DNA from 3 places in the Shewanella amazonensis SB2B genome. Region 1 is predicted to be linked to each of the others. Evidence: predicted binding sites of a transcription regulator. Region 1 holds the regulator's gene; each other region holds the start of a gene.
The links. The regulator NrdR, encoded in region 1, represses ribonucleotide reductase genes. The targets are predictions, from matches to a motif close to AAACACNANATNTNGTGTTT.

Region 1 (3,281 bases):
AATATCATCGCCCTTACGATCGATTCGTCTTAACTGGCCAACGGCTTCAATGATCCCGGTAAACATAAATCCTCTTTAGGCTCGATGCAGCAGATGCTGACACTCAGGCCACAGTGAAGGTAAAGCGCCAATCCTGGCCCACTTTACGCTCATCAATAAGCTTAAGACCCGGCACCTCGGCCATGGTCTGATAGTCGGGCAGTTGCAGCATATCGCGGCCATGGCTGCCAAGGAGTTTTGGCGCCTGATACAGCACCAGCTCATCACAAAGTCCCGCGGCGATAAAGGCGCCGGCGAGGGTTCCGCCGGCTTCAACCAGCACCCGGTTGCAGTTTTCACCGAGGTGGCTAAGCAGTGCGGCAAGGTCGATACGGCCATGGGAACCGGGCAGGATCAAACAGGTAACAAAGTCCGGCAGCGAGTGCAAAAATTTCTCATCATATGGCTCTGCAGACACCAGCAGTATCGGGCCAGTGATACCAAAGAGTTTGGCATCAGTGCTCATACGCCGCTGACTGTCTAGCACAACCCGAATGGGTTGGATAAGCTCGGGCTCCGTCAGGCTTGCTCCCAGACTGCCAAGTTCACCGTGGCGAACATTGAGGCTGGGGTCATCCAACAGCACAGTATCGATACCGGTAATCAGGGCGCAGGATTTGGCCCGAAGCCTTTGCACGTCGCGGCGCGCCTCGGGACCTGTTATCCACTTGGACTCACCACTGGACAGTGCGGTTTTTCCGTCGAGACTCGCCCCTACTTTGACGGTCACAAACGGGCGTTTACGCTCCATCCGCGACAAAAAGCCCGGGTTCAGTGCGCGCGCCTCGGCTTCCATCAGGCCGTGAGCCACTTCGATGCCAGCATCCTGAAGCAGCTTAATCCCCCTGCCCGCCACCTGGGGGTTGGGGTCGGTCATGGCCACCACGACACGCTTTAAGCCATTGTCAATCAGCGCCTTGGCGCAGGGCGGTGTGCGTCCATAGTGACTGCAGGGCTCAAGAGTGACATAGGCAGTGGCGCCCCGGGCCTTGTCTGCGGCAGCCTTGAGGGCATGCACTTCGGCATGGGGGCCGCCTGCGCGGATATGCCATCCTTCGCCAACGATGTCACCGGCGTCATTAACTATCACACAGCCCACATTGGGATTGGGTCGGGTGGTGTACTGGCCACGCTTGGCCAGCATGATGGCGCGGGCCATCATGGCGCGGTCAAGAGCGGAAAAAACGCTGTTATTACTCATGGATACAGTCCGCCGCAGTGCTTACTTCTGAAGCCTGGCAATGGCCTCTCCAAACTCAGAAACATCTTCAAAGGCGCGGTATACGGAGGCAAAGCGGATATAAGCGACCTTATCCAGCTCAATCAGGCTGTCCATCATCAGGTTGCCAACCATCTCTGAGGGCACTTCGCGCTCGCCGGTGGCACGCAAAGTTGACTTAATCTTGTTCATCGCCTGGTCAATCTGATCGATGGACACGGGGCGTTTTTCCACGGCTTTGAGCATACCGCTGCGCAGCTTTTCTTCATCGAATGGCTGACGGGTGCCATCACGCTTGATGACCCTCGGCATCACCAGTTCGGCACCTTCAAAGGTAGTAAAGCGCTCGTGGCATTCAGTGCACTCCCGCCGACGCCTTACCTGATGCCCTTCTCCCACCAGACGGGAGTCGATCACCTTGGTGTCGGTTGCGTTGCAAAATGGACAGTGCATGGGGCCTCCTGGCGTGCTGAATGAAGGACAAATTGAACCGCAATACAAATAAAAATGGCCGCTATCGCAGCGGCCATGAGTGTATCCTATTCAGGTTAAAAGGTTAACCGTAAACAGGGAAACGAGCGCACAGTTCCAGTACCTGGCCTTTCACGCGGGCAATCACGCTCTCGTCTTTGGCGTTGTCCAGTACATCACAGATCCAGTGAGTCAGCTCGCGGGCCTCGGCTTCTTTGAAACCACGACGGGTGATCGCTGGAGTACCGATACGGATACCGGAGGTGATGAACGGAGAACGTGGGTCGTTTGGTACTGAGTTCTTATTCACAGTGATGTTGGCAGCGCCCAGAGCGGCGTCGGCTTCTTTACCGGTCAGGTCGCGGCCAATCAGGTCAACCAGCATCAGGTGGTTGTCGGTGCCGCCGGAGACGATTTTGTAACCGCGCTCGAGGAATACTTCCACCATGGCTTTGGCGTTGGTCACAACCTGCTGCTGGTACACCTTGAACTCAGGCTCCAGCGCTTCTTTGAAGGCTACCGCTTTACCTGCGATAACGTGCATCAATGGGCCACCCTGACCACCTGGGAATACCGCTGAGTTCAGCTTCTTGTACAGGTCTTCATCGTTGGCAGCAGACAGAATGATACCGCCGCGGGGGCCGGCCAGGGTCTTGTGAGTGGTAGAAGTGACTACGTGAGCGTGTGGAACCGGGTTTGGATATACACCGGCCGCCACGAGACCAGCTACGTGAGCCATGTCCACAAACAGGTAAGCACCAATTTTGTCTGCGATTTCACGCATGCGGGCCCAGTCAACGATGCCGGAATAGGCGGAGAAACCGCCAATCATCATCTTTGGCTTGTGCTCAACGGCCAGACGTTCCATTTCGTCGTAGTCAATCTTGCCGGTTTCATCGATACCGTAAGGAATGATGTTGTACAGCTTGCCAGAGAAGTTTACCGGTGAGCCGTGGGTCAGGTGACCACCGTGGGCCAGGTTCATACCCAATACAGTGTCGCCTGGCTGCAGCAGGGTCATGTACACGGCGCTGTTGGCCTGAGAGCCGGAGTGTGGCTGTACGTTGGCGAAAGTGGCACCGAAGAGTTCTTTGGCGCGCTCGATGGCCAGGGTTTCCACGATGTCGACGTACTCACAACCACCATAGTAACGCTTACCAGGATAACCTTCGGCGTACTTGTTGGTCAGCTGTGAACCCTGAGCCTGCATCACGCGGGGAGAAGTGTAGTTCTCGGAGGCAATCAGCTCGATATGCTCTTCCTGGCGAAGGGTTTCGTCTTCAATCGCCTTGAACAGCTCGGGATCATAGTCGGCAATATTCATGGTCTTCTTCAGCATTGGTCACTCCAGCTGGCAAATCTTATAGGTAGGGTTGCGCGGTATTCTACTCTGCAATCGATCACAATCCCAGCCGCAATATGATGAAAATCCCTCTCTGTACCGATGACTGTGTTTCATCATCAAAACAACCTGTCTGGTGAATGGGATTTCACATCGCCATCTGGAGAATAGTGCCCCGACTTGGTAAACTTCGGCCAATTTTCAGCGCTT
Region 2 (3,281 bases), 330 kb from region 1:
TGGTGTAGTAGCCCTTGTCAGTCACCCCTTGTATCAGGCCAAAGGCCTTGATATCCAACTTGGCAAAGCGGCTGCACAGGCTTTCGCTGGGTGTACTGTACAGGCTGAAACCGTACCCGGTTTCCTGCTTCCATTGCTCGGTGGCCTGCTTGAGGCGCGCCACGATGGCAACGGCTTTTTGCCGAAGCTCCTCGGAGTCGTACACATGCTCCTGCGTACCATAAAGGGCGTTTACGGTTTCATGCAGGCCTATGTAGCCAAGGGAGATGGACGCACGACCATTTTTGAATATGGGCTCAATATCATCGTCCGGGCGCAGTCGAACGCCGCATGCTCCTTCCATGTACAGAATCGGCGCAACCCGGGCCTTCACCCCTTTCAGGCGTTCAATGCGGCTATCGAGGGCCTGTCGTGCCACCTGCAAACGCTCCTCCAGCAAGCTGTAGAAGCGACTTTCATCGCCACCGGCTTCAATGGCGATACGTGGCAGGTTAAGACTGACCACCCCCAGGTTATTACGGCCTTCGTGCTCCAACTCACCGTCTTTTTCATACACCCCAAGGAAGCTGCGACAGCCCATGGGGGTTTTGAATGACCCGGTGACACGCACCACTTGCTCGTAGTTGAGAATGTCCGGATACATGCGCTCGGTGGCGCACTTGAGTGCCAGACGCTTGATATCGTAGTTGCAGTCACCCTGCTTGTGATTGATGCCATCGCGGATGGCAAACACCAGTTTGGGGAATACTGCTGTTTTGCGGTTTTTACCCAGTCCCGCCATCCGCACCTTAAGAATGGACTGCTGAATCAGCCGCGACTCCCAACTGGTGCCAAGACCAAAGCCAAAGGTGACAAATGGGGTCTGTCCGTTAGCCGTATGCAGGGTGTTCACTTCGTATTCCAGCGACTGGAAAGCATCGTGACACTCTTTTTCTGTCAGGGCACGGGCATAGGCCACCGCATCGGTAATGCCCCAGTGCAGCGCCGTTTGGTAGTGTTTGTCATAGCTCTTGGCCACATAGGGTGACAACACTTCATCGATGCGATTGATGGTGGTACCGCCATAGATGTGGCTGGCCACCTGGGCGATGATCTGCGCTGTCACAGCAGTCGCGGTGGAAATAGACTTGGGCGTTTCGATTTCGGCGTTGCCCATTTTAAAGCCCTTGGTCAACATGCCAGCAAGGTCAATCAGCATGCAGTTGAACATAGGGAAAAAGGGTGAGTAATCCAGATCGTGATAATGTATCTCCCCCGCCTCATGGGCTGCCACCACCGCCTTGGGCAAAATGTGGCGCTTGGCATAGTGACGGGCGACAATGCCGGCGAGCAAGTCACGTTGGGTCGGGATCACCTTGGAGTCTTTATTGGCGTTTTCATGCAGCAACGCCGCATTGGTTTGCTCCACCAGCGAACGGATTTCCAGATTCAGTCGACTGGTTGCTTCGCGGCATACGTCTCTGTCGTGGCGATATTCGATATAGTGACGGGCAACCTCTTTATAGGGACCGGACATCAGGCAGTTTTCCACTGCATCCTGCAGCTCGTGGATAGCAACTTCGTCGCGCTGGGCCACCTCGGCTGCCACCACCGACGCCACCGTGGCCGCATAGTCTTTATCCTCGACACCGGCTGCGCCCTGGGCTGCAATAACAGCATCCCGCAACCGGGTTTCATCAAAGGCAGCGCGGCAACCATCCCGCTTGATAACCACTGGCATATACAGGTCCTCTCCGTTTACCCAATCACTATATGTTGAGCTTATTTTTTATCCAGATACAAAATGTAGTGTATTAGGCGATAAATACCAGACCGATACCTTGATATGGATCATGTTTGGGAAAAAGATAAATTTCCCCTTTTTGAAAACCTGTGGCAGGTAACCCTTTCACGATTTAGCCCCTTGACCGGAAGAAAAATCACCATTAGGCAGGCACAAAAAAGCCGCCAGACTCATTGAGAGACTGGCGGCTTTTACGCTGAAATAACGGGATTAACCGAGGGCAGCTTCCAGCAAATGGGCCTGGGCCATCACAGCGCTGTAGCCCGCATCTATGGCCTCGGCTGCGCGGTGAAACTCCATGGTGCCTATGTCGGCGACCTTGGGGACCAAGCACACATCGGGCGGGTCGCCCATCAGACGTGCCCTCTTATGTCGTTGCTGCACTATCTCCATGGACTGGTTCATCACCGCCAGCATGCCGGGGTCATCCCGGGTACCGAGGGCAAATTTATCCGACAGGCTGGCGATATAGTCGCGGCCGCGGGCAAAGAGGTCCATAAAGCCGCCCTCTTGCTCGGCAAGGGCCCGGGTTTCTTCCTGAGGACTGATGGCCTCACTGCGAAGGTCAACCGGCACAGCCTGAATACGGCTGCGACGCTGTCCATCCAAATCCACCGCAATCACCAAATCCACATCAAGGGCACGACAGGCCGACACAGGTACAGGATTAACTACGGCGCCGTCTACCAGCCATCTGTGCCCTTGTCGCACCGGCGGCAGTATGCCTGGCATGGAACAGGATGCCCTGACCGCATGGCGTAAATCGCCCTGGCGAAACCAGATCTCCTGACCACTGTACAAGTCAGTCGCCACCGCAATAAAGGGCATGGACATGGACTCAATGTCCATACTGCCGATGCGACTTTGCATTACATCAAACACCTTTTCCCCCCGGATAAGGCCGCCACGGCGCCAGCTTAAGTCCATCAGCCCAAGAACATCCCAGCTCGAAAAACTTCTGACCCAGGCTTCGAGGTCGCCGAGGCGACCGTTGACATAAGCAGCCCCCACCAAAGCCCCAATGGAACACCCGGCGACCCGTTCGGGCTTTATTCCCAACTCATCGAGGGCATTGAACACCCCAATGTGGGCCCAGCCTTTAGCTGCACCACTGCCCAGGGCAATTCCAATACGGGGTTGGCTCATCTACGACTCCTTTGCAAAGATGAAGGCAAGAATGACTCTGACTATAAACGACAAGCGCCGGCAGGAGCCAGCGCTTGGGAAGAAAGGAAACAATCTATTGTTGCCGGGCCTTAAATAGGTAACCCAGCCAGCCAAACCAGGACCCCACAGTCACAGCCAGTATCCACCAACTTTTTTGGCGGGCAGTCACCACGTCAGATAATCCGATGTGCAAAACCGGGATCATCCAACCGAAAATGACTATGGCGAGTGCAATCCAAAAATCCATTTGCGCCTCCGGGGCGGCAGGGTGGTTGTTGATTGAGATTTTTCAATCGCTCAAACATAAGGCAAATATTCCGGCGAATAAAGC
Region 3 (3,281 bases), 890 kb from region 1:
TGCTGAAAATGTTACCTGTCGGGACCCACGATCATGGCAAATTCATTCGCCCGTCTGAGCTTATCGCTATGGTCGACCAAACCGAGCTTCTCTGTAAAGATGCCACAGGTGTGACTTACAATCCCATCACGGGTACCTTCCGCTATACCAGCAGCGTTGAAGTTAACTACATGATTGCTACGGTAAAGCCCCTTGAGTGAGCCTGTATCCATGGGCGGAGTGTTGTTTGACCTGGATGGTACCCTGGTAGATACAGCTCCTGATTTAGTGGCGGCACTCAACCTCGCTCTGGCGGATTTTGGCTTCTCAAGGGCGGATCTGGACAGTATGCGCCCCGTTGCTTCCCATGGCAGCCTTGCCTTGGTAAAAGCCGCTAAGCCAGATCTTGATGAGGATGTGGCCATACAGATCCAGCAGGCGCTTTTAGCGCACTACGGCAAGGTGAATGGCACCGAAGCGAAGCTCTTTCCCGGTATAAATCTGTTACTTGAACATTTAGAGAGCAGGCACATCCCCTGGGGCATAGTCACCAATAAAGCAGCCCGCTATGCAAGACCGCTATTGGACAGACTCGGTCTGGCACATCAGTGCTCCACGCTTATCAGTGGCGATACGGTCACCCGTGGGAAACCCGATGCAGCTCCCATGTTACTTGGCGCGTCACATCTTGGCCGGCATACTGAACACCTCTTATATCTTGGGGATGCAAAACGTGACATGGAAGCGGCCCGTAATGCCGGCATGGTTTCAGTGCTGGCTTCCTGGGGTTATCTTTCATCACTCGATGAAGCCCATGATTGGCCAATCGATATACATTTGAAGCGACCTCAGGATTTGATTGCTCACCTTTAAGGCGGGTTTGACGCCGAGGACGCTGGCAGTGAGACTGTCAAGGGATCATGAATCGATCGCTTGCAAGATAAGCGATCGATTCGTTTCACTGACAGGGTCAAAAAAGTGTCATATTAACGACATGGCACACGGAAATTGAGCTAGGAAGTTAGTCGACACTAACGTTAGTTTTTTTCCTCAAGATATCCACAAGTTCTTCATCGAATTCTTACTTGCAAATGCCCTCTTACCTCACTATCTTGTATCTTAACTTTCAATAAGCACCATATCTTGTGTATTGGTAGCAATCAGACACACTAGAGGTGTCCACCCCGAAACGCTTGTTGTGCCAGTACAAAGCGCTGGTTCGGGGCGCATGGCACGATTGTTTACATGGATATGTAGGGCAATACCAATCTATAAAGGCCTATCTTCAATGAATAGCAACATGACAGTCACAAAACGCAGTGGCGAACGCGAGCAGATCGATCTCGACAAAATCCATCGCGTGGTTACCTGGGCCGCCAAGGGCTTAAAAAATGTTTCCGTTTCTGAAGTAGAACTGCGTTCGCACCTGCAGTTTTTTGAAGGCATCCCTACCGAAGCCATCCACGAAACCATTATTAAAGCTGCTGCGGATCTGATCTCTCCCGAGTCTCCAGATTATCAGTTCCTGGCCGCCCGTTTGGCTGTATTCCATCTTCGCAAGAAGGCCTTTGGCCAGTTCGAGCCGCCTAAGCTGTATGATCACGTGGTCAAGCTGGTCGAGATGGGCAAGTATGACCGCCACATCCTCGAAGACTACACCAAAGAAGAACTGGACGTTTTAGACAGCTACATAGACCACTGGCGCGATATGAATTTCTCATACGCCGCCGTGAAGCAGCTGGAAGGCAAATACCTGGTTCAAAACCGTGTCACTCACGAAGTGTACGAGAGCGCCCAGTTCCTCTACATCCTGGTTGCAGCCTGCTTGTTTGCCGGTTATCCAAAAGAGACCCGTCTGAAGTATGTAAAAGACTTCTATGATGCAGTATCTACCTTCAAGATTTCGCTGCCTACACCCATCATGTCCGGTGTACGTACTCCTACCCGCCAGTTCAGCTCCTGCGTACTGATTGAGTGTGGTGACAGCCTGGATTCTATCAACGCCACTGCCTCTTCCATCGTGAAGTACGTGAGTCAGCGCGCCGGTATCGGCGTGAATGCAGGCCGTATCCGCGCCCTGGGCAGCCCAATCCGTGGCGGTGAAGCGTTCCATACTGGCTGTCTGCCTTTCTATAAGTATTTCCAGACTGCGGTGAAGTCCTGCTCTCAGGGCGGTGTGCGTGGCGGCGCGGCAACGCTGTTCTATCCAATTTGGCACCTGGAAGTAGAGTCGCTGCTGGTGCTGAAGAATAACCGCGGCGTTGAAGACAACCGTATCCGGCATCTGGACTATGGCGTACAGCTGAACAAACTCATGTATCAGCGCCTGATCAAGGGTGAGAACATCACCCTGTTCAGCCCGTCAGACGTGCCCGGCCTGTACGATGCCTTCTTTGAAAATCAGGATGAATTCGAGCGCCTGTACACCAAGTACGAGCAAGAACCGAGCATCCGTAAAAAGTCGCTTAAGGCCGTTGAACTGTTCTCATTGATGATGCAGGAACGTGCCTCAACCGGTCGTATCTATGTGCAGAACGTGGATCACTGCAACACCCACAGCCCATTTGACTCAAGCGTTGCCCCTATCCGCCAGTCAAACCTGTGTCTGGAAATTGCACTGCCAACCAAACCACTGGACAGCGTGGACGATACCAATGGTGAAATCGCACTCTGTACTCTGTCAGCACTGAATTTGGGTGCCATCGAGAACCTTGAAGAACTCGAAGGTTTGTCAGACCTCGCGGTACGTGCTCTCGATAGCCTGCTGGACTATCAGGACTACCCCATCAAGGCAGCCAAGCTTGGCTCCATGAACCGTCGTACCCTGGGTATTGGTGTGATTAACTTTGCCAACTACCTGGCTAAAAACGGCAAAAAATATTCAGATGGCAGTGCCAACAACCTGACCCACAAGACATTCGAAGCTATTCAGTTCAACCTGCTGAAAGCCTCGATGAATCTGGCAAAGGAAAAAGGCGCCTGTCCGGCGTTCCATGAGACGACTTACTCTCAGGGTATTCTGCCAATCGACACCTATAAGCGCGATCTGGACAAGATTTGCGATGAGCCGCTGCATCTGGATTGGGAAGGACTGCGTGCCGATATCAAGCACTACGGCCTGCGTAACTCTACCCTGTCAGCACTGATGCCGTCAGAGACTTCTTCTCAGATCTCCAATGCCACCAACGGTATCGAGCCACCCCGTGGTCTGATTTCGGTGAAAGCCAGTAAAGACGGTCAGCTCAAGCAAGTCGTGCCTGACTTTGATGAATTGCGCAACGCGTACGAATTGCTGTGGCAAA

Region 2: nrdD (anaerobic ribonucleoside-triphosphate reductase) is a predicted target of NrdR. The motif match lies at 1,744-1,763, and genes of this name have one in related genera.
Region 3: nrdA (class 1a ribonucleoside-diphosphate reductase subunit alpha) is a predicted target of NrdR. The motif match lies at 1,111-1,130, and genes of this name have one in related genera.

What each region holds. Positions count from the first base shown of each region.
Region 1 covers NC_008700.1:1,228,802-1,232,082, reverse strand. Annotated here, with positions in the region: gene SAMA_RS05305 (riboflavin synthase) at 1-66, opposite strand, end outside; gene ribD (bifunctional diaminohydroxyphosphoribosylaminopyrimidine deaminase/5-amino-6-(5-phosphoribosylamino)uracil reductase RibD) at 104-1,240, opposite strand; gene nrdR (transcriptional regulator NrdR) at 1,262-1,711, opposite strand; gene glyA (serine hydroxymethyltransferase) at 1,815-3,068, opposite strand.
Region 2 covers NC_008700.1:1,562,187-1,565,467, reverse strand. Annotated here, with positions in the region: gene nrdD (anaerobic ribonucleoside-triphosphate reductase) at 1-1,720, opposite strand, end outside; gene rssA (patatin-like phospholipase RssA) at 1,994-2,929, opposite strand; gene SAMA_RS19680 (hypothetical protein) at 3,024-3,197, opposite strand.
Region 3 covers NC_008700.1:2,114,059-2,117,339, reverse strand. Annotated here, with positions in the region: gene ubiG (bifunctional 2-polyprenyl-6-hydroxyphenol methylase/3-demethylubiquinol 3-O-methyltransferase UbiG) at 1-200, shown strand, start outside; gene SAMA_RS09015 (HAD family hydrolase) at 211-852, shown strand; gene nrdA (class 1a ribonucleoside-diphosphate reductase subunit alpha) at 1,268-3,281, shown strand, end outside.